2 regions of the Stenotrophomonas sp. 80084_Sma genome follow, and region 2 is predicted to be linked to the other one. Evidence: riboswitches for the same ligand, from Rfam matches in the RefSeq annotation. Region 2 holds a riboswitch; the other holds the start of a gene.

Region 1 (11,339 bases), 990 kb from region 2:
AATGCGCAAGCCGCACGGTGGACCAGGCAATGTTCCGGCAATGTTGGAACGCCAGCGTGGACATCACGGCAGCCGGGGCGCCCCGCGCCCTCCCTGCCCAGCGTGGCATGCACCTCACAGGAGAACGAACATGCTCAGTACTTCCGCACTCAGCTTCCGCGGTCTGGCGATGGCTCTGGCACTGGTGGCCGGTGTGGCCGTGGTCAGCGATGCCAGCGCGATGTCGAGGAAGGACAAGCGCACCCTGGTCGGCGCCGTGGTCGGTGGCGTGGCCGGCAACCTGCTCTCCAACGGTGATCCCGCTGCCACTGTCGGCGGTGCCGTGGCCGGCGGCGCGATCGGCAACCTGACCACTTCCGACCGCCGCGACCGTCGTTACTACGACAATCGCCGTTACGACAACCGCTACGATCGCCGATACGACCGTGGCTACTACCGCAGCGGCTACTACGACCGCGGTGACGACCGTCGCTGGCAGCGCGAGCGCTACTACGACAACCGCTACTACCACGACCGCGGCCGCCATCGCGGCTGGTAAGCAGCGCGGCATCCCCCATGCCGATGCACGGACGGGCGGGTCGATGACCCGCCCGTTTGCGTTGCGGGCGGCCATGGCGTTGAATGCGCACCCTTGGATGTGACTTTCCCCATTGGGGCTGCGGCATGACTTCTTCTTCCCACCGGGTGCAGGGCCTCAACAACGACGAGGTCGCTGCCGACTGGCCGCCGATCAGCACCGCAGACCTCGCGTGGCTGCGCCAGCGCTTTCCGCAGCTGGATGCGGGCAGCCAGCCGCACTGGCACAGTCCTCGACCGTTGTCGGCCGCCGCCATCGTCAATGGCACGCGCGGACCGGTGTTCATCAAGCGCCACCACCACAGCGTTCGCAGCGCCGCCTGCCTGGAAGAAGAACACCACTTCATCGCCCATCTCGCTGCCGCCGGCGTACCGGTGGTGCAGGTGCTGGCGGCAACCGATGGCCACACCGCAGTAGAGCACGGCGAATGGACCTTCGAACTGCATGCCGTGGGCGTGGGCGAGGACCTGTACCGCGATGCCGTGTCGTGGTCGTTGCTGACCGATGTCGCGCAGGCCCGCGAAGCCGGCCGCATGCTGGCCCGGCTGCACCGTGCCGCCGCCAGCTATCACGCGCCACAGCGCAGTACCCATCTGCTGGTGGCGCGCGACGATCTGATCCGCGCCGACGATCCCATCGCCGCGATCAAAGCCGAACTGCCCACACGACCGGGGCTGGCCCGCTACCTCGCGCGCATTCCATGGGAAACCCAGCTTCGCCGCGACGTGCTGCCGTGGCATGCCGGCCTGGCCGAACGCCTGCGCGACGAGCCACGGCTGTGGGCGCACAACGACTGGCATGTCTCCAACCTGCTGTGGCGCGACGGGCAGGTCAGCACCGTGCTGGATTTCGGCCTGGCTTCGCCCACCAGCGCACTGTTTGACCTCGCCACCGCGATCGAGCGCAACGCAGTGGCGTGGCTGGAACTGGAGCGCGGCATGGAGGCGGTGCGCATCGACATCGCACTGGCGTTGCTCGACGGCTACCGCGAGGTGCTGCCGCTGTCGGCGGCACGCGTGCACCTGCTGGCCGACCTGCTGCCGATGGTCCATTTCGACTTCGCACTGTCCGAAGTGGAGTACTTCGAAGGCGTCACCGGCTCGACCGCGAACGCGGATGTGGCCTGGCAGCCCTTCATGCTGGGGCACCCGGCGTGGTTCCACGGCGCGCCGGGGCAGGCACTGCTGCAGGCGCTGCACGCGGCAGCCTGAAGGGCACCGGCTCGCAAATCCGTACCATTTGTAGTGAAATGGTCACCTGAAGCGGGGGTGCCTGGATCTGCCAGGCTGAGAGAGTCCCTTGGAACCTGATCCGGTTTGCACCGGCGTAGGGAGCTTTGAGCCGCAGCCACACCCCCGTCATGGCGGTGCACCTGCGCGCCGTCGCTTCGTCTCCCTTGTTGTCCGAAGACGAACCGAATGAACCGCTGCCTGCGCCCCACCCTGCTCTCCCTCGCCCTCTGCGCCGCCTTGCCGCTGCATGCCAGCGAGGCCGACGCTGCCACCGATGCGGCTGCCACCGGCGCCGAGCGCTCGCCCACCGAACTGGCGGCAGTGCGCGTGCAGGCCGGCAAACCCAAGGCCGATACCTCGCGCGTGAACGCCTTCGGTGGTGGTTCCTGGAAGGACACGCCGGCATCGGTGAACGTGCTCGAGCGCGACTATCTCGACCGCCGGCAGGTGCGTTCGCTGTCCGAGCTGGCCAGCAACGATGCCTCGCTGGGCGATGCGTATGCGCCGGTGGGCTACTACCAGAACATCGCCATCCGCGGTTTCGCGCTGGACGCCGCCACCGGCTACCGCTTCAACGGCCTGTCCATCGCCGGCGAACAGCGCCTTGCGCTGGAGAACGTGCAGTCGGTGGAGATCCTCAAGGGTGAAGCCGGCCTGGCCGCAGGCGTGATGGCGCCCGGCGGCATCATCAACTACATCGGCAAGCGCCCGGCCGAAGTGCGCACCGCCACGCTCGGTACCGACTCGGAAGGCTCGCGCTACGTCGCCGTCGATGTCGGCCACTGGATCACCCCGCGTTTCGGCCTGCGCCTGAATGCCGCATGGGATTCCAGCAATTCCTACGTCGAGCACGCCGATGGCCGTCGCAACTTCTACTCGCTGGCCGCCGACTGGCTGATTGGCGAACGCGGCAAGCTGGAAGTGGATGCCAACTACCAGACCAGCTCGCAGCGTTCGGTGTCCGGCTACCAACTGCTGGGCGCGCGTGAGCTGCCGCACGGCGTGGATCGCGAATTCCTGCTCGGCTACCAGCCGTGGCAGCGGCCGGTGGATATCGCCAGCACCAACATCACCGCCCTGCACACCTACGACTTCAACGATGCCTGGCAGTCGCGCGTCTCGGTCGGCCACAGCCGCTCGGTGATCGATGACAACGTCGCCTTCGCCTACGGCTGCTACTACGCCACGCAATGCGCCGATGGCAGCGTACCGGGCAACTACTTCGCGCCCAATGGCGATTACGACGTGTACGACTACCGCAGCCCGGACGACACCCGCCGCAACCAGCAGGCCCGTGCCGAGCTGCGTGGCCGCTTCGAGACCGGCAGCGTCGGCCACCAGCTGACCATCGGTGCCGATTACTTCCGCCGCACCGTGGACAAGCGCCCGAGCGTCAACGAGTACGTCGGCACCAGCAACATTCACGACGCGCAGGTGCCGGTGTTCGAGCCGTCGCCGAAGATGCCAGGGCCGTCCGCACGACGCCTGGACAGCCGCCAGACCGCGTTCTTCGCGCTGGACCGGATGAGCTTCGGTGATGACTGGCAGTGGCTGGCCGGCGGCCGCTTCGTGCGCCTGGACGAGCGTGCCTACGACAAGCGTGGTACCCCGCAGCGGCACAGCCGCCTGTCGCGTTTCCTGCCGCAGACCGCCGTGGTGTGGAAGGCCACCGATCAGCTCAATGCCTATGCCAGCTATGTGCGCGGCATCTCGCTGGGCCAGGAAGCGCCATTCTGGACCAGCAATGCCGACACCTTCCTGCCATCGGTGCAGTCGCGCCAGCTGGAAGTGGGCGTGAAGTACGTGCCGGTCGAGGCGCTGACGCTGGGCGCAGCCGTGTTCCGCATCTCGCAGCCGTACCAGTACGCCAAGCCGGACAGCAGCGACGTCGGCTACACCTTCGTCGAGGAAGGCACGCAGACCCACACCGGCCTGGAGCTGACTGCCAACGGGCAGCTGACAGACGCGCTGCAGATCGTGGCCAGCGCCAGCGTGCTGCAGGCGCGCGCGCGCGACACCGGCACCCCGGCCTATGAAGGCCATCAGTTGGTGAATGTGCCAAAGGTGCGCGCCAGCGTGCACGTGGCCTATGCGCTCCCGTTCGTGCAGGGCCTGGATGTGACCGGCGGCTGGCGCTATGCCGGTGCCAACGTGGCACGCGCCGACGGTGGTGTACGCGCACCGGACTACTCGGTGTTCGATGCCGGTCTGCGCTTCCAGCATCGCCTGCACGAGCGTGCGGTGACCTGGAACCTGTCGGTGGACAACGTGTTCAACCGCTTCTACTGGCGCGATACCGGCAGCAGTGGCGGTGACTACTACCTGTTCCCCGGCGCACCGCGACAGGCCCGCCTGTCGGTGACGTTCGCACTGTGAGCGGCGTCATGCTCGAGTGGACCGCCGCGCTGTGCAGCATCCTTGGCGTATGGCTGATGGCCAAGCGCCGGCTGGTGGCGTGGCCGGTCGGCCTGCTGTCGGTGACGCTGTACGGGCTGGTCTTCGCCGAGGCCAAGCTGTATTCGGACACGCTGCTACAGGTCGCCTTCGGTGGTTTCCTGATCTATGGCTGGCTCAACTGGCGGCAGCACGCCTCCGACGAGGGCAGCGTCCGCATCGTGCCACTGGCACGCGGCAAGCTGCTGCGCGACCTGGCCATCGGCCTGTGTGGTGGCGTGGCGCTGGGTGCGGCCATGCACACCTTCACCGATGCCGCGCTGCCGTGGCTGGACGCGATGCTGACCGCGCTGAGCCTGGTGGGCCAGTGGTGGCAGGCGCGCCGCCACGTGGCCTGCTGGTGGGTGTGGATCGCGGTGGACGTGGTGTACGTGGGCGCGTACCTGTTCAAGTCGCTGCACGTGACCGCCGCGCTGTACGTGTTCTTCCTCGGCCTGGCCGTGTTCGGCCTGCGCGCATGGAGCGCAGCCGCGCGTGAACCGCAGGTGGCAACGCAGTAGCGCCACGCCATGCGTGGCCGGGGCTTACCGGTAGTCACCAACCTTGGTTGGCGCGCGTGCCGACCAAGGTCGGCATCTACCCAACACATCCACGCAGGGCCTGAATCTACTGCACCCGCAAGATCAGTAGAGCCACGCCATGCGTGGCTTGGGGCTACCGGTAGTCGCCAACCTTGGTTGGCGCACGCCTGCCGACCAAGGTCGGCATCTACCCAACACATCCACGCAGGGCCTGAATCTACTGCACCCGCAAGATCAGTAGAGCCACGCCATGCGTGGCTGGGAGCCTACCGGTAGTCGCCAACCTTGGTTGGCGCACGCCTGCCGACCAAGGTCGGCATCTACCCAACACATCCACGCAGGGCCTGAATCTACTGCACCCGCAAGATCAGTAGAGCCACGCCATGCGTGGCTTGGGGCTACCGGTAGTCGCCAACCTTGGTTGGCGCACGCCTGCCGACCAAGGTCGGCATCTACCCAACACATCCACGCAGGGCGTGGATCTACTGCACCCGCAAGATCAGTAGAGCCACGCCATGCGTGGCTAGGGGCCTACCGGTAGTCGCCAACCTTGGTTGGCGTGCGCGTGCCGACCAAGGTCGGCATCTACCAGGCGCATCCACGCATGGCGTGAATCTACTGGGTAAGCAGCAGGCCCAGCCGCAGCGGCTGACGCATGTCGGCCGGTGGGGCTGCCTGCAACGGCGCGGCCTGCAGGGTCGCGCGCAGGTCGGCGTCGACCTGGGCGTCGCCCAGGCTGTCGAATTCGAGTTTCGAAATGCGGCCATCCGCCGCGATCCACACGCTCACCGACAACGGCGTCGGCGTATCCGGGTGTGCCTGCATCCATTCCAGCACGCGCTGCGCCTGCGGGTCCTGCTCCTGCTGCAGGCGCTGCTGCAGCTGGCCACCCACGGCGGCGGCATAGGCCATCCAGTGTGCGGGAGCCTCCTGCGCGGAAACGCTGGCACTACCAAGTGCGAGCGCACCGAACAACGCGGCCAGCGGCCGCCACCAGCGGCGTGCGCCGGTTGTGTTCCTTGCCATCGCCATCGCCCGCCCCTGCGCTCTCATCCAACGTCTGATGGTCGGCGCGGTAGATGACAGGCAGATGGCGGGCGGCGCTGGCCGGCGCGATCAATCGCCCAGGTCGGCCAGCACCTTGCGCGAGGGCGCGAAGAAGGTCACGCCGGTGGTGGCGGTGGAGAAGTCGAGGATGCGGTCATGCAGCGGCGCAGGATTGCCGATGAACATGCGCTCGAGCATCTTCTCGATCACCCACAGGCGGCGGGTATAGCCGATGAAGTAGGTGCCGTATTCGCCACGGCCCGGGTTGGCGAACGGCATGTTGTCACGCAGGATCTCGTGCTCGCCGTCGGCGTCCTCGATGGTGCACAGGGTCTTGTGCGATTTCTGTGCATCGGCCGGTGCATCGTCCAGCTCGATGTTGTCGTGCTTGGTGCGGCCGATGATCGCTTCCTGCGCCTCGGTCTTCTGCGCGCGCCAGGCATCAAGATTGTGCAGGTACTTCTGCACCACGACGTAGCTGCCACCGGCATGCTCCGGATCTTCATCGCCCACGATGGTGGCTTCCGGCAACGACAGCCCTTCCGGATTGGCGGTGCCGTCGACGAAGTCGAGCAGGTCACGGCCATCGAAATAACGGAAGCCGGCCACATCATCGACCGTTTCCACCGCATCGCCGAACGCCATCAGCAGGTTGCGCTCGAATGCCACGATCAGGTCCATGGTGCGCGCACGGATGTGGTACAGCAGGTCACCCGGCGTGGACACCGCGGTGTGAGTCGCGCCCTTGATCTCGCGGAACGGCTTCAGTTCACGCGGCGGCGTGGTGCCCACCAACGGCTGCCACACGCGGTGACCAATGGCCACATTGCAGGTGAAGGTGCGCTCGATTTCACGGATGGCAGTGTTCTTGATCAGGTCATCGGTGCTGGCCAGCACCTCGCGTGCCTTGGCGATCGACGCCTCGTCATCCTTCACTTTCAGCACCAGGAACGCCGCCGAATGGGTGAGCGGCGCGGTGATCTGCTGCGGCTCGTTGTCGAGCGTGTGGTTGAGGGCGGTGATCGGTGCGGGCTGGGAGTTCACGGCGGTTCCTGCTGGCTTGAGGCGGGCGCATCGCGTGTGGCGATGTGCGGGCGATCATAGCGGAACCGCCTGACCGGGGACGGAGCGGTTCTCGTTCCGTCCACCGGCGAAGGTACGAAGACCTCAATCCATATCACTCCAGACCGCCAGCTCGTAGCCATCCAGATCGCGGAAGTGGAAGCGGCGGCCACCGGGGAAGGCGAATACCGCCTGCACCACCTCGCCACCGGCGGCAATCACGCGCTGCTGGGCGTCGGCAAGGTCCGCGCAGTAGAGAATCACCAGTGGGCCGCCCTGCGCACGTACCGGTGTGTCGGACACGAAGCCGCCTTTCAGGCGGCCGTCGTCGAACTCGGTGTAGGCCGGGCCGTAGTCCGTGAATTTCCAGCCGAATACCTCGCCGTAGAAGCGCTTGCTGCGGGCGATGTCGACGACGTTGAATTCGATGTTGTCGATGCGGCGCTCGGCATCGCGGGGTGCGGCGTGGCTCATGGCGTGACTCCTGGGTGGGAGCCCCAGCTTCGGTCAGCGCGGCACGGCGGTCTTGAACAAAACGGCCATCATCGGCCCCATTCCAGGCGCAGCTGCCGTGCGGTCATGCTGGCAAGCTCGCGCGCCTCACGGCTGAGGTGGGCCTGGTCGGCATAGCCGGCATCAGCGGCCAGCATCGCCAACGAGTGCTGCGGCAGCGCGCGGCTATGGCGAAGAAAGCGCTGCAGGCGCAGGATGCGCTCCAGCGTCTTGGCGCCGTAGCCGAACTGCGACTGGCTGAAACGGCGCAGGCTGCGCGGGCTCAGGTTCAAGCCTGCCGCCAGCTCGTCCAGCGTAGCTTGGCCACGGCCAAGCGCGTGGAACAACACATGAGCCCGTTGCGCCTGCACGTCGAGGGCCGCCGCGCCCATGTGCTGTTGCAGGCACTGCGCCATCCGCTGCAATCGTTGAGCCGGCGCGGTATCGCCAATGGAAGCAGCGGCTGCTGTGGCCCATCCGCCCTTCAGATCGGCCAACGGCACCGCCTGTCCAATGATGCCGGCCAGTGGCAGTCCCAGCGCGGCCAATGCCTGGCCAGGTCGGAAGCGTGCCCCCAGTACCTGTGCACCGGGTGCCAGTGCCGGATGTGCAGCCACCCGATCCGGGCCGACCACGAACAGCGCGCCGTCGCGCCAGAGGATATCCACGCAGCCATCGGGCAATACGGTGATGTGCCCATCGGCATCGGCAGGGAGCTGGCTCTGCCACAGCTGGCCGAAGTGGCCACGCAGCGGCGCAGGCACCAGATGCTCCTGGTAGGCCATGCCAGTACCTGCGAGGGAGGAAGGGTCGCCCATGCCGCATTGTGGCGCCACAGGGCCCATAAAAGTGAAGCCCGGCGCGAGGCCGGGCTTCGGTTGGCGTGTGGGAGAGAGAGAGAGTCACACGCCAGCACAACACGCACTAACGACAGGCGTTTGTTACCAGGTGAAGCGCGGGCCCACGAACCACTCGCGGTCGCCGGCCTTGGCCAGCTTCACTTCGCCACTCAGGCCCCAGTTCTGGTTGAACTTGGCGGTGGCGCCGACGCGGCCGTAGAACTCGCCGTCCGGGTTGTAGCCGTGCTTCTTGCTGAAATCTTCGTAGCCGGCCATCACGTAGCCTTCCACGTACGGGTTGAACGCGGTGCGCACGCCCACTTCGGTGGAGTAGCCGTTGAAGTCCAGGCCGCGCTTCTCGTCGTACTTCTGGTACGCAACACGGGCCACCAGGTCGGTGTTCGGTGCGATGCCGTAGTTGTAGCCGACACCCAGGCGCCACTGGTCGACGTCATTCTTGAACTTGTCGGTTTCCTGGGCGCTGTAGTCGCCAAAGACGTGGAAGTTCGGGTGCACCGCAACGGAACCCTTCACCTTCCAGCCATCGGCGTCGCCGCCCTTGGCATCGGTGTTCACGTAGCCGCCTTCAACGTAGTTGTACGACAGGCCATCGGTTGCCGATGCAGCGAACGGCAGAGCAGCCAGAAGACCCAGGGCAAGCAGCGAATTCTTGTTCATCGGGACACACCTTTAATTATTTTGGTTTCGTCGACCGCCTCCCGGGAGGGGGAGAGAGAGGAGGCGGTCGACAGGTGTGAATTATCCGTTAGGGGGTCTAATCAACCCTGAATATTGAACTGACTGGTGTATAAATAAGGCTGGCGTTCAGGGAACTCCGCATGGCATTGCTGTCGGCTTCTTACGCGCATCACGCTCGATGCTTGATGCGGGCACTGATCCTGATCGCCTCGCCGATCGCGCTGCTGCAGGCACAGGCGGCTGAGCGTGTCGGTCCTGCCGGGCACATCGTCGTACAGACAGACGATGTCACGCGCTTCTTCAAGGTGCTGGACGCCAACCATGGGCGCCCAAGCGCCGATGATCTGCAGCACGGCTATCTGGATGCGGGTACGGATGCCCTGCGCAGCTTCACCGACAGCCGTATCGGCTCGATGGAGCGGCTGGCCAGGGCCATCCAGGACAAGCCGGCATTGTTTGCGAAAGCGAGAACCTGCGCGACCGCATTGCCATCGATCCGCACGCGCGTCGCCGCTGCCGTCGATCAGCTCGGCGCCTTGTTGCCGTCTGCGCGCTTTCCTCCGGTCACCGTACTGGTGGGCCGCGGCAACAGTGGTGGCGTTACCACCGAAGCAGGTGTGGTCATTGGACTGGAAGCGCTGTGCAATGCGGACTGGATGCAGGCCGATGCAAGCGACCGCTTCGTGCACCTGATCGCCCATGAGTACGTGCACGTGCAACAGCCCGGCGCGCGCGTTGATGTCGAGCAGCCCACCCTGCTCTATCAGACGCTGCTGGAAGGCGGCGCCGAATACGTGGCCGAACGGATCTCCGGGCAACCGGCCAACGCGCATCTGCAGCGTTGGGCGCAGGGTCGCGAGTGTGCGCTGGAGCGCGCGTTCCTGCAGGACAGCATGGGTACCGATCTTTCGAGGTGGCTGTACAACGGCCCCGGCGACGATACGCGCCGCGGAGATCTCGGCTACTGGATCGGCTACCGCATTGCCCACGCCTATGTTGCGCGCGGGCCCGACACGCCCAACGCCATCGCCGAACTGCTGGATGTCCAGCCTGGAAACGCTGCAGCGCTGCTGGAAGCAAGTGGATGGCAGCCTGCGTGCGGAGCAGGCGAAAGCACACAGACGCACATGCCGTGATGCCGGCTTCATGCAGGTGAATGGGTGATATTGAACAGGCACAAGGCGATACGCCGGTGCAGATCAGCTCGCTTGATCCCGCTTGTTAAGGTTCGTTGATTTACAGGCCTTCACAGCCCATCCACGTACTCAAATTCCAGCTGAAAGCGCTTGGTAGCGCCGGGAACAAACGCCGCTATATTCCAGCTTCCCCAGACGAAGGAGGGAGTGGAATGAAACTGACCTCGCAACACATGAAGATGGCCCGTGCACTCAGCGTGGCGCTCATCGCCACCGTGAGCCTTGGCGCTTGCGCCTCTTACAAGAACGAGTTTGCAACGATCAACTCGCGTCTCGACCAGCTCGATGTAAAGGTGCAGGGCGCCGCCCAGAGTGCCGAGTCCGCCAACCAGTCGGCGCAGCAGGCCAACCAGCGTCTGGACCAGATCGAAGGTCGCGTGCAGCAGCTTGAAAGGGCACCAGCGGGCCGCAAGCCGCGCGGCTGATCGCTCCCTCACCGTTTGAACTGATCCACCTCTGTATCGGGAACCAGTGGCCTTCGCCGGCCACTGGCATCCTTCCACCAAGATTGCACTGCAAGGAGCCGTCCCATTCGTACCTCCTCCTCCCCTGCACGCCGCGCCCTCCATGCCGCATTGGCCATGGCACTGGCCGTTGCGTGCAGCGGCGTAGCCAACGCCAGGGACAAGGACGCACCTGCACCCCCGGTCGCCGCAGTCGATGAACTGCCCGCTGACCAGAGCGTGTCCGAGACGGTGATCGAACTGGCCGGCTGGGTAGTCGCCAGCAAGGACAACCAGGGTTATCCGTTCGCGATCATGGACAAGGCGGCTGCGCAGGTACTGGTCTTCGGCGGAGACGGCAAGCTGCGCGGTGCCGCACCGGCGCTGTTCGGTTCGGCCATCGGCGATCACTCCGCACCCGGCGTTGCCAAGCTCGCGCTGAGTGCGATTCCAGGCCATGACCGCACCACCCCGGCGGGCCGTTTCATTGGTGGCTACGGCCCCTCCGACGATGCCGGTCGCGTGCTGTGGGTGGACTACGATTCCGCCGTTTCGATGCACCCGCTGCCGCCAGGCACTCCGAAAGAGAAGCGCGCCGAACGGCTGGCATCACCTTCGCCGGACGACAACCGCGTTACGCACGGCTGCATCAACGTCACGCCTGCGTTCTACGAGCAGATCGTGCAATCCACGTTCGAGAAGGGCGGCGTGTTCTACATCCTTCCGGACAAGGATTCGATCGCGAAGACGTTCCCGGAATTCGCGCAGAGCCGGGGC
Region 2 (11,339 bases):
TGATCCAGTCCAACTACCGTGGCATGGGCAGCGGCATGGCACCGCCCGGTCTGGGTTTCATTCTGCAGGACCGTGGCGAGATGTTCGTGCTGCAGAAGAACCATCCCAACGGCTACGCGCCGGGCAAGCGTCCATTCCAGACCATCATCCCGGCGTTCATCACCAAGGGCGGCAAGCCGTATGCCAGCTTCGGCGTGATGGGCGGCGCGATGCAGCCGCAGGGCCACGCGCAGATCGTGATGAACCTGGTGGATTTCGGGATGAACCTGCAGGAAGCCGGTGATGCGCCGCGCATCCAGCACGAGGGCTCGACTGAACCGACAGGTCAGGCCACGGCGATGACCGACGGTGGTGAAGTGAATCTGGAAACCGGCTTCCCGTATGAAACGGTGCGTGCGTTGATGCGCAAGGGGCATCGCATCGTGTTCGCCGACGGTCCGTATGGTGGGTATCAGGCGATCATGCGTGATCCGGAATCCGGCGTTTACTACGGTGCGTCTGAGAGTCGAAAGGATGGGCAGGCGGCGGGGTATTGAGGTTTCCCGGCCACCGGGCGCAGCCCCCTCCGCGGTGATGGTTCGTGGAAGCGGGATCATGTGATTGGGCCGGGCGGGTGGGCTGGTCGGGGGACGCCGTGAATCCGTCCCTGGAGGCTTGGCCGCGGCATCCATGCCGCGGACACCCCCGCCCAGCCCACCCGCCCGGCCCCTGACAGTTTCCGTGGCCATCACCGCAGGAAAAGAAAAAAGAAGATCAAGAACAAAGGCAACGGCAACAGCCGCGTGCTGTGGGTTGGGGTCGGATCCGTTTTCCACAGGAAAACGGATCCGACCCCTTCTTGTTTTCCGATACACCTCATCCACGCATGGCGTGGATGGACCAACCGTCACACGTAACCTGTCGGGGGTGGGGCGGTGTGGGTAGGCAGGACCGTTGGCGCCATGGATGGCGCCATCGAGCCCCCAGGGTGAAGTGACCCCCGGGAGTTGGACACCAGATCCAACCCCGAGGGATACATGAACAAATACGACGCGCGTTTCAAACTGCAGGTCGCCAAAGAGGCCTGCAAGACCTCCACATCGGTCAAAGCCATTGCCCGTCGCCACGGCCTGGAGTTCTCCACGGTCAGGCGCTGGGTGGCGACCTATCGGCTGCATGGTAGGCGGGGATTTCATCGCCAGGCCCGGTCCTATGACCTCCCGTTCAAACTGGCTGTCCTGGAGAAGATGAGCCAGGACGGCTTGTCCGGGCGGGAGGCCACCACCTACTTTCAAATTGGCGATGCCGGCGCGGTGGGGCGATGGCGGCGCCTGTATGCTCAAGGCGGTGCCCAAGCGTTGGCACCCCCTCCGCCGCCGCCCCGAAAGCCGATGAAAAAGACCCGTTCGTCCAAGCCACCTGAGGATATGAGCCGCGATGAGCTGCTCAAGGAAGTCGCCTATCTGCGTGCGGAGACCGACTACCTAAAAAAACTCGATGCCTTGATCCGGGAAGAGCAGGCGGCGCAGGACGCAAAGCGCAAGCCGTCCAAGGATTGAGGCAGGTTCATACGCTGTCGCTTCTGCTCGAAGCAGCTGAGCTGTCACGCAGTACGTTCTATTACCAGAACCATGTCCTGGCCCATCCGGATCAGGATGAGGCAGCCCTGTGCGAGCGCATCCGTGCAATCTACGATCAAAGCCAAGGGCGCTATGGCTATCGCACGGTGACGCTGGAATTAGCCAATCAGGGTCATCGGACCAATCACAAGCGGGTTCAGCGCCTGATGGGGGAGATGGGACTGAAATCGCGGGTGCGTGTGAAGCGCTACCAGGCCTTCAAGGGGGCGGCCAATGTTGTGGTTGGCAATGACCTCAATCGCCAGTTCCATGCCGAGCGGCCCAACCAGAAGTGGGTGACTGACGTGACCGAGTTCAAGGTGCAGGGCATGAAGCTGTACCTGTCGCCGATCATGGACCTCTACAACGGCGAAATCGTGGCTTATCAGATCAAGCGTCGGCCCGTATTTGATCTGGTGGGTCAAATGCTGGAGGAGGCCATCAAGAAGCTTTCCCCGGATGAGCGCCCGATGATCCACTCCGACCAGGGCTGGCAGTACCAGCATGAAAACTACCGGCATATGCTGGAAAAGCACTCGTTGAAGCAAAGCATGTCCCGGCGCGGCAACTGCCTGGACAATGCGGCGATGGAGAGCTTCTTTGGAACGCTGAAGTCGGAGTTCTTCTACCTGAACAGCTTTGACAGCCTCGAGAGTCTGGAGGCTGGGCTGGTGGAATACATCCAGTACTACAACGAAGAGCGCATCAAACTGAAACTGAAAGGTCTGAGCCCGATAAAGTACCGGGAGCAGGCCCAATCGGCCGCCTGACCCCGTCCAAGTCTCGGGGGTCACTTCATGGACGGGTTTACGGCGTGTCCTGCCTACCCACACCGCCCCGCCCAACCAGCAGAAACCCAGAGCTGCCCTGGCTTTTGAATTTGCACTTGCTTGAAAGAGCGGTGCAGCCGCAGGCTGCAAAACCCACTCAATCCTGATCGTGCGCGCGCGCCGCCTCCGCCTGGGTCTCCTCCTGCGCCGCCATCTCGCGCGCGATCCACGCATCGATCATGTGCCGCTGGCGCTGCGCCTGCCGCCGCTCGCGCGTGTACTCCTGGTCCAGCACCCGGTACAGCGACACCATCACCAGCACCATCAGCAGCGCGAATGGCAACGCCGCAATCGTGATCATGCCCTGCAGTGCATCCAGGCCACCGGCCAGCAGCAACGCCGCTGCAATCAGCGCCACCGCGATGCCCCAGGCCAGCTTGCGCTTCAACGGCGGATCGCCTGCCTCGTCAGTGGACATGCTGGCCAGTACCAGCACCGCCGAATCGGCTGATGTCACGAAGAAGATCATCAGCAGCACCAGTGCGATGCAGGAAAGCAGCAAGGGCAGCGGCATGCTGTCAAACAGGGTGAACAGCACCGTTTCATAGCCATTGCCCAGCGCCTGCACCAGGTCGGCGTGGCCGAAGATCTGCGCCCACAGCGCAGTACCACCAAACACCGCGAACCAGAAGAAGCCCAGCACCGTGGGTGCCAGCACGACGCCGATGACGAACTCGCGGACGCTGCGCCCACGCGAGATGCGCGCGATGAACGAGCCGACGAACGGGGCCCAGGAAATCCACCACGCCCAGTAGAAGATGGTCCAGTCCGCCACCCATGTGCTGCCCGAGAACGGCGACATGCGCAGGCTCATCGTCACCAGCTGGTTGAGGTACGACCCCAGTGTGGTGGTGAACGTATCGAAGATGAATCCGGTCGGACCCAGCACCAGTACGGTGGCCGCAAGAAGCGCGGCCAGCGCAAGGTTGAAGTTGGACAGCCACTTCACCCCGCGCTCGACACCGCTGGCGGTGGAGGCCATGTACAGCACGAACGCGATGGCGATGATGGTCAGCTGCAGTGGCACACCCGCGTGCAGGCCGAACACGCGTTCCATGCCGGCAGCGATCTGGATGGTGCCGAAGCCCAGCGTGGTGGCCACGCCAATGGCAGTGGCAACAACCGCGGCGATGTTGACCACGCGTCCGATCCAGCCGCGATGGTGCCGGCCGATGATCGGTTGCAGCATGTCACTGACCAGTCCACGGCCATTGCGGTTGAACTGGAACCAGGCCATGGCCAGGCCGATCAGCGCGTAGATCGCCCACGGGTGCAGGCCCCAGTGGAAGAATGCATAGCGCATCGAAGCCCGCGCCGCGTCCATGCTCTGCGGTGCGAGGCCTTCCGGAGGCTTGGTGAAGTGGGAAATCGGCTCGGCGGCGCCCCAGAACACCAGGCCGATGCCCATGCCGGCGGCGAACAGCATCGACATCCAGCTGGCGCGCGAGAACTCCGGCTCGGCATCTTCACCGCCGATGCGCAGGTTGCCGAAGCGACCGAATGCCAGATACATCAGGAACGTCAGTGCCAGGAACACGACCAGAAGATAGAGCCAGCCGACACTGCGGATGACATCGGCCAGTACCGACTGCACCACGGTATTGAAGGGGCCGGGTGCAACACCGGCAAGCAGCACCAGAAGCAGAACCAGTGCGATGGAAACGCGAAACACCATGAAGGAGCTTCTCCGATCAAGGGATTGAGGGGAGCGAGCAGAGCTTGCTGCGAGGGGCCGGCGACATGCAGCACAGACCGGGCAGGGGCCGCGAAGGCGGCGGGGAAACACCGGCCGCAGCGGCACGATGCGTGTGCACGTTACTGAATGCGATGTCACGGTTCTGTTAATACAGAAACAGCGGATCCACGCCGTGCGTGGATGGAACAGCCAGGAGCTGCAGTGCGTTCTATGCTCTAATGCACACCAAGAAGCGGGGGTACCGCGGCCATGTGGCCACGGTTGAGACAGTCCCTTGGAACCTGATCCGGCTCATACCGGCGTAGGGAAGCTTTGTAGTGCAGCCATGCCCGGACTCCGCCCAAGGACCGTCCGGGCGCGGCAGCAGTGCGCCGCCGCTTCGTCCCTGACCTTCCTGGACGATGCCCGATGAACGCACAGCTCTCCGCCCTGCAGCAACAGGCCCAGCAACTCTCCGAATCCGTGACCCGGCCCATTCCCGGCTCGCGCAAGATCCACGTGCCCGGTTCACGCCCGGATCTGCAGGTGCCGATGCGCGAGATCGCGCTGACCCGCACGCCGACCTTGTTCGGCGGCGAAGAGAATGCACCGGTGACCGTTTACGACACGTCGGGCCCGTACACCGATCCGGAGGTGCGCATCGATCTGTCCGCTGGTTTGCCGGCACTGCGTCGCGGCTGGGTGGAAGAACGCGGTGATACCGAGCGGCTGGAAGGACTGAGCTCTTCGTTCGGTCGCGATCGCGAGCATGACCCGAAGCTCGATGCGGTGCGCTTCCCCGCGCGCAGCCTGCCTCGCCGTGCGCGTGCAGGTGCCAACGTCACCCAGATGCACTACGCGCGCCGCGGCATCATCACGCCGGAAATGGAATTCGTCGCCATCCGCGAGAACCAGCGGCTGGACGCGATCCGCGATGCCGGGCTGCTGCAGCAGCACCCGGGCGAGGCGTTCGGCGCTTCGATCCAGAAGATCATCACCCCGGAGTTCGTGCGCGACGAAATCGCCCGCGGCCGTGCGGTGCTGCCCAACAACATCAACCATCCGGAAAGCGAGCCGATGATCATCGGCCGCAATTTCCTGACCAAGATCAACGCCAACATCGGCAACAGCGCTGTTTCCTCGGGCATTGCCGAGGAGGTGGAGAAGCTGGTGTGGGCGATCCGCTGGGGCGGTGACACGGTGATGGACCTGTCCACTGGCAAGCACATCCATGAGACCCGCGAGTGGATCATCCGCAACTCGCCGGTGGCGATCGGTACCGTGCCGATCTACCAGGCGCTGGAGAAGGTCGACGGCCGCGCCGAGGCGCTCACCTGGGAAATTTTCCGTGACACGCTGATCGAACAGGCCGAGCAGGGCGTGGATTACTTCACCATCCACGCTGGCGTGCTGCTGCGCTATGTTCCGCTCACCGCCAAGCGGGTCACCGGCATCGTCAGCCGCGGTGGCTCGATCATGGCCAAGTGGTGCCTGGCACACCACAAGGAGAACTTCCTCTACACGCATTTCGAAGACATCTGCGAAATCATGAAGGCCTATGACGTGACCTTCTCGCTGGGTGACGGCCTGCGCCCGGGCTGCATCGCCGATGCCAACGACGCTGCGCAGTTCGGTGAGCTGGAGACGCTGGGCGAACTGACGAAGATCGCCTGGAAGCACGACGTGCAGACCATGATCGAAGGCCCCGGCCACGTGCCGATGCAGCTGATCAAGGAGAACATGGACAAGCAGCTGCGCGAATGCGGCGAAGCGCCGTTCTATACGCTGGGGCCGCTGACCACCGACATCGCACCGGGCTACGACCACATCACCAGCGCGATCGGTGCGGCGATGATCGGTTGGTTCGGTACGGCGATGCTGTGCTACGTGACGCCGAAGGAGCACCTCGGCCTGCCCAACCGCCAGGACGTACGCGACGGCATCATGGCCTACCGCATCGCCGCGCATGCGGCCGACCTGGCCAAGGGACACCCCGGCGCACAGGTGCGCGACAACGCGCTGAGCAAGGCACGCTTCGAGTTCCGCTGGGAAGACCAGTTCCATCTCGGGCTGGACCCGGAGAAGGCCAAGGAATTCCATGATGAGACGCTGCCGAAGGATGCGCACAAGCTGGCGCACTTCTGCTCGATGTGCGGCCCGCACTTCTGCTCGATGAAGATCACCCAGGACGTGCGCGACTACGCCGAGGCCGGCATGAAGGAGAAGTCGGAAGAGTTTCGCGCGGCCGGCGCCGAGGTCTATCACCAGGGCTGACGTGTAACGGGTAGTGCCGGCCGCTGGCCGGCATTCCGTCGTGCGTGGGACCGGGAGAGTGCCGGCCAGTGGCCGGCACTACCGCTCATCACGTCGCTCCCGGCTATCCTCCGCCCATCACCCTGGGGAAGGACGCCATGCCCGTTGCCATCACCACCCGCTGGCTGGCCATTGCCCGCCGCCATCCTTCGGCCTGGCTGCTGGGTGCCCAGTTGATCGCGGTGCTGCTGTATCCCGCACTTGATGACACCGCCGGCGGCCGTGCGGCACTGGGCATGTTCGGCATGGCGGTACTCGGCCTGGCGCTGTGGGTGGTCCAGCGCAGTCCGCTGGGCACCTGGCTGGCACTGCTGCTGGCCATTCCTTCGGTGGTGTTCTCGCTGGCCGGCGCACTGCTGGATCGCAGTGCGCTGCTGACCACCGCGCAGCTGCTGGAAAGCCTGCTGTACTTCTATACGGCCGGTGCGCTCATCGCCTACATGCTCCAGGACCATAAAGTCACCCGCGATGAACTGTTCGCAGCAGGTGCGACATTCACGTTGCTGGCGTGGGCCTTCGCGTTTGCTTTCGCCGTGTGCCAGCAATGGTATCCGGGCAGTTTCCAGGGCACCGGTGGTGGCGCGCAGCGCACCTGGATGGAGCTTCTTTATCTGAGCTTCAGTTTGCTCTCGGGTGTTGGCTTGAGCGACGTTGTGCCACTGCATCCGCAGGCGCGCGCCTTGGTCATGCTGGAGCAGTTTTCAGGCGTGATGTACGTAGCTTTGGTGGTTTCGCGACTGGTTGGATTGACCATGCTGCGGCGCATGTGAAAATGAACGCCAGATAAAAATTTCGCGCCCCGCAGGGCGCGAATGGTGCAGCAAATTATGTGAATGCGTCGGCGAGAGAGAGCCTGGATGTCGACCACGCGATAGGCGAGGTAACCCGCATAGGCTAGTATTCGCCCGCTTCATTGTTTTTGCGGTATGCGCCGATGCTTTGTGCGGAGTCTGGCTTTTTGCTGTTCCCAGGACGGGAGGGTATCGAAGGCAAACGCTGCCCCGGACCTGTCTCTACTGTGTAGCGGAAAATGAACAGCAGTGAAAACCAGCCCCCCGGATTCGATCGGATCCGGATAGGAGAGTGCACTGTCACTCTGTCCTCGCGCGAAGTCGAGGTCGTCGGTGCGCGTCGCCCGCGTCGGCTGACGCCGAAGGCGCTGGGCGTGCTGCGTGTGCTGCTGCGCCAGCCGGGGCGTGTTGTCACCCGCGATGAACTGTTCGCGGAAGTCTGGCCGGACACGCTGCCGACCAATGATGTGCTTACCCAGGCCGTCACCCAGCTGCGCAAGGCGTTCAGCAACGATGACGACAACGGCCAGGCCTATATCGAGACCATCGCCAAGACCGGCTATCGCCTGCTGGTGCCGGTGCAGGTACTGGACGATGTCGAGCCGGCGCCGCCCGCGGGAGCCGATGACGAAATCGTGGACATGCAACCGGCGATGGCCATCGCCGAGATGATGCCGCCACACGTGCAGGCATCGCGCCGCCGCTGGCGCCACGTCCGCCGGCGCGTACTGCTGGTGCTGGGCGTGCTGATGCTGGCCACGGTGGTGGTGCTGACCGCGCTGCTGCTGCGGCGGGCACCGGCCAGCAGTTCAGCTGTGGACGCGGCCGTGGAGAACGGCACGCGCGTGATCGGCAGCCCGCAGCGTCCCTATCGGTTGATCACCGCGACCAGCGGCTTTGAAACCTATCCCACGCTTTCACCCGATGGTTCATTGGTGGCCTATGAGGGCGCCAACGAAGACGGGCAGGGCGGTGGCGCGATCAAGGTGCAGACCTCCGGCAACGCGCCTGCGCGGCAGCTGCTGGCTCCGCCGGCCGGCTCGGTCGATCGCTTCCCGAGCTGGTCGCCGGATGGGCGCGAGATCGCCTTCGCGCGGTTCAGCAACAACGGCGGTTGCCAGGTGCTGATCGCCAGCGCGACCGGTGGTGCCCTACGCCAGGCCACACGGTGCGATGGCACCGAGCTGCTCAGTTTCGACTGGACGCCGGACGGCCGTGGCCTGGTGTTCGGCAGCATGGTGGGGCGCTATGCCCATCGCGGCATCCGCAAGCTTGATCTGGCCAGTGGCCAATGGGGGGCGCTGGACTACGGTGTCGCCGAGGATGACTTCGACTATGCGCCGCGCTACTCGCCTGATGGCAAGTGGCTGGTATTCGTGCGCAATCCGCAGCTGGGCGACCTGTGGCGCATGCCGGCCGCAGGTGGCACGCCCGAGCAGCTGACCAACGAGGCCGCTGAACTGCGTGGCTGGGCCTGGTTGCGTGATGGCCGGACGATCGTGTTTGGACGCCGTGTCGACAGTGAGGTGCGCCTGTATTACCTGGACGTCGAGAGCCGCACGCTGCGCGACGCCGGGCTCGACGACGCACAATGGCCGGCGACGGCGCGCCGCGCGGGCATGCTGGCCTTCGTTCACCGCCGCGCGCAGTTCGGCATCTTCAAGGTGCCGATGGAGGGCGGTTCACCCCCGCAGCGTCTGTTTGCGTCCAGCGGCCGGGATGGGCAGCCGATGGCGGCGCCGGATGGACGCCAACTGGTGTTCACGTCCGATCGTTCAGGCAGCTTCGCGCTGTGGTGGGCGGACATGGAGCGCCCCGATTCGCTGCGGCCTATCGAAGGATTGCGGCCTGAGGCACGTCAGGCACCGGACTGGTCGGCCGACAGCCGGCGGTTGCTGGTGGTCGGGCGCGACGAACACGGACGCACGGTGGTCTATGAGATCGCACCGCGTGACGAACGCGTCCAGCCGTTGCCGGTACCGTCGGAGCAGCCGCTGCAGGCACTGTACGGCGCAAACCCGGACCAGCTGCTGGTAGTCGAGCGCGATGACCAGCAACAGACGCGGCTGAGCCTGTTTGATCGAAGCGTGCAGCCTTGGCGCCGCCTTGCCAGCATCGAGGGCGTCTCTCAGGCGCGGTTCGATCGCAGCAGCGGGCGAGTGCTGTTCACCCGCCTGGCGGCAGGTGGCCTGTGGTCGGTGGATGCGGCGCTGGCGCCAGGCAGCGTGCAGCAGATCAGCGATGACCAGCCCAGCCGGTGGCGGTACCGGGCCTGGACCGTGGCCGGCAACAGTGCGATCGGCTATCTCGGTACGTCCACCCGCTGCGGTACGACACTGGTGCTGATCCAGGCCGGGCGCGAGGAACCGGAACGCTGCCTGGATGCGGAACGCCTCAGTGCCGGCAACGGGCTGAGTGCCGGCGCCGATGGGCGCACCCTGTTCGTGGCAATGGCGGTCAGCGACGGTGCCGACATCGGTGTGATGCGTTTGCCCGAGCGCTCGCCGACGCTGCTTCCGGCGTTCTCCAAGTTGTTGTTGTTCAACGGAAATGGGCCTTCGTAATTTCTTCGTGGCGACCTCGCCGCGAATTCGTGGCGATCTCGTCTGACTTTCCTGACGTGGTGCCGCCTGATTTGGCAAAACGGAGGCCTGTACTAGGCAAATCCGTGGTGCCCCCATGCGTCAACTCTCGCTGGCCGATCGCGGCCAAACCGTCTCTCTGGACCGGTCGCTCGACGATGCTGCGCCGACCTGCCTGGGCGTGGCCCGGCTCGGCAGCCTGCAGACCGCAGGCAGCAGCTTCACTGTGTGGATGCAGGTGCGCGGCAGCTCCTGGGTGGAAGCCAAGGAAGGACGCTTCCGCTTGCGCCAGGGCGAGTGGATCGCCTTCGAGAAGGAGTCGCGGCCGCTGGTGCAGGCCGGTCGCAACGGCTTGTGCGTTGGCCTGAACCTGACGGTCGAAGCGCTGCGCGTGCTGGCCGAGATGGCCGATTGCGGTCTGTATGCCGGGCGTGGCCGCATGAACCGTGGCGATGCCCGCGTTGCGCTGCGCCTGTGGCGCGATGCGCTGGCCAGTGGCCAGCCGGCACAGGCACTGCGCCCGCTGCTGCTGCACCTGGCGGGCCTGCAGCGTGGGCTGGCCGACAATGTGCAGCGTTGCCCGGGGCGCTCGCGCAGCCGCAAGCGCCAGGTGTTCGGCCGCATGCAGCGCGCCCGCCTGTACCTGGAAGGCAACAGCCACCGCGTGGTGCGCATCTGTGAACTGGCCGAGCTGACCAACTTCTCCAGCTGGTATCTCTCCAAGACCTTCCAGAGCCTGTACGAGGAAAGCCCGCAGTCGCTTTCGGCGCGGCTGCGCCTTGAGCGCGCTGCCGACCTGCTGCGTGACACCGACATGATGGTCGGCGAAGTTGCTGCAGCCAGTGGCTTCGACAACTGCTGCAGCTTCGCGCGTGCGTTCCGCGCCCGCTACGGCCAGTCCGCATCGCGCTTCAGGGAGAACGGCGGCTTGCTGCCGCCACAATCTGCAAAGTCTCCGGTTGGTTCGCGCAAATACAGCGCTGCAACGCAATCGTAACGTGCTGGGGTGTTTTAACACGCTGCTAACACGTACCTTGGAGAGATAGATGAACGTTCGTAATCCCGCAGTGCGGCTGGGCCTTCTGCCGGCTGGCATTGCGTTGGCGCTGACGCCCGCCTTTGCTTCTGCACAGGAAGCAAAGGATGCGACCACCCTGGATCGCATCGAAATCACGGGCTCGCGCATCCGCGGCGCCTCGATGGAGACCCAGCAGCCGGTCCTCACCCTGAGCCGTGAGAACCTGGAAAAGCAGGGCTACACCACCGTCGCCGATGTCCTGCAGAACCTGACCTCGGCAGGTTCGCCGGCCATTTCCCGTGCGGACTCGCTGTCCTCCGGCGAAAACGTTGGCGGCTACTACGTCGACCTGCGCAACCTGGGCGCGCAGCGCACTCTGGTGCTGATGAACGGCAAGCGCCTGGGCGCGACCACTGCCGGCTACCAGGATCTGAGCCAGATTCCGATGGCCGCCGTCGAGCGCATCGAAGTGCTGAAGGATGGCGCCTCCGCCATCTACGGTTCGGACGCCATCGCTGGCGTGGTCAATGTG

The links. A riboswitch is a leader RNA that binds a small molecule or an ion and turns the genes downstream of it on or off. The one in region 2 is predicted to bind thiamine pyrophosphate.
Region 1: it holds a riboswitch for thiamine pyrophosphate, as region 2 does, so the genes downstream of both, ACZK3W_RS00680 (TonB-dependent receptor) here and thiC (phosphomethylpyrimidine synthase ThiC) in region 2, are expected to answer to the same signal.

What each region holds. Positions count from the first base shown of each region.
Region 1 covers NZ_CM151177.1:148,680-160,018, reverse strand. The annotation lists gene ACZK3W_RS00690 (glycine zipper 2TM domain-containing protein) at 131-538, shown strand; gene ACZK3W_RS00685 (phosphotransferase enzyme family protein) at 664-1,788, shown strand; TPP riboswitch at 1,832-1,927, shown strand; gene ACZK3W_RS00680 (TonB-dependent receptor) at 1,996-4,185, shown strand; gene pnuC (nicotinamide riboside transporter PnuC) at 4,194-4,763, shown strand; gene ACZK3W_RS00670 (hypothetical protein) at 5,400-5,816, opposite strand; gene ACZK3W_RS00665 (Dyp-type peroxidase) at 5,901-6,875, opposite strand; gene ACZK3W_RS00660 (VOC family protein) at 6,999-7,367, opposite strand; gene ACZK3W_RS00655 (helix-turn-helix transcriptional regulator) at 7,436-8,203, opposite strand; gene ACZK3W_RS00650 (OmpO family porin) at 8,327-8,902, opposite strand; gene ACZK3W_RS00645 (DUF2268 domain-containing putative Zn-dependent protease) at 9,109-10,059, shown strand; gene ACZK3W_RS00640 (hypothetical protein) at 10,272-10,544, shown strand; gene ACZK3W_RS00635 (L,D-transpeptidase) at 10,701-11,339, shown strand, end outside.
Region 2 covers NZ_CM151177.1:3,949,542-3,960,880, reverse strand. The annotation lists gene ggt (gamma-glutamyltransferase) at 1-536, shown strand, start outside; one part of gene ACZK3W_RS18245 (IS3-like element ISStma2 family transposase) at 1,017-1,464, shown strand; one part of gene ACZK3W_RS18245 (IS3-like element ISStma2 family transposase) at 1,464-2,368, shown strand; gene ACZK3W_RS18240 (BCCT family transporter) at 2,526-4,103, opposite strand; TPP riboswitch at 4,349-4,450, shown strand; gene thiC (phosphomethylpyrimidine synthase ThiC) at 4,533-6,377, shown strand; gene ACZK3W_RS18230 (ion channel) at 6,515-7,186, shown strand; gene ACZK3W_RS18225 (winged helix-turn-helix domain-containing protein) at 7,447-9,771, shown strand; gene ACZK3W_RS18220 (helix-turn-helix transcriptional regulator) at 9,887-10,786, shown strand; gene ACZK3W_RS18215 (TonB-dependent receptor) at 10,836-11,339, shown strand, end outside.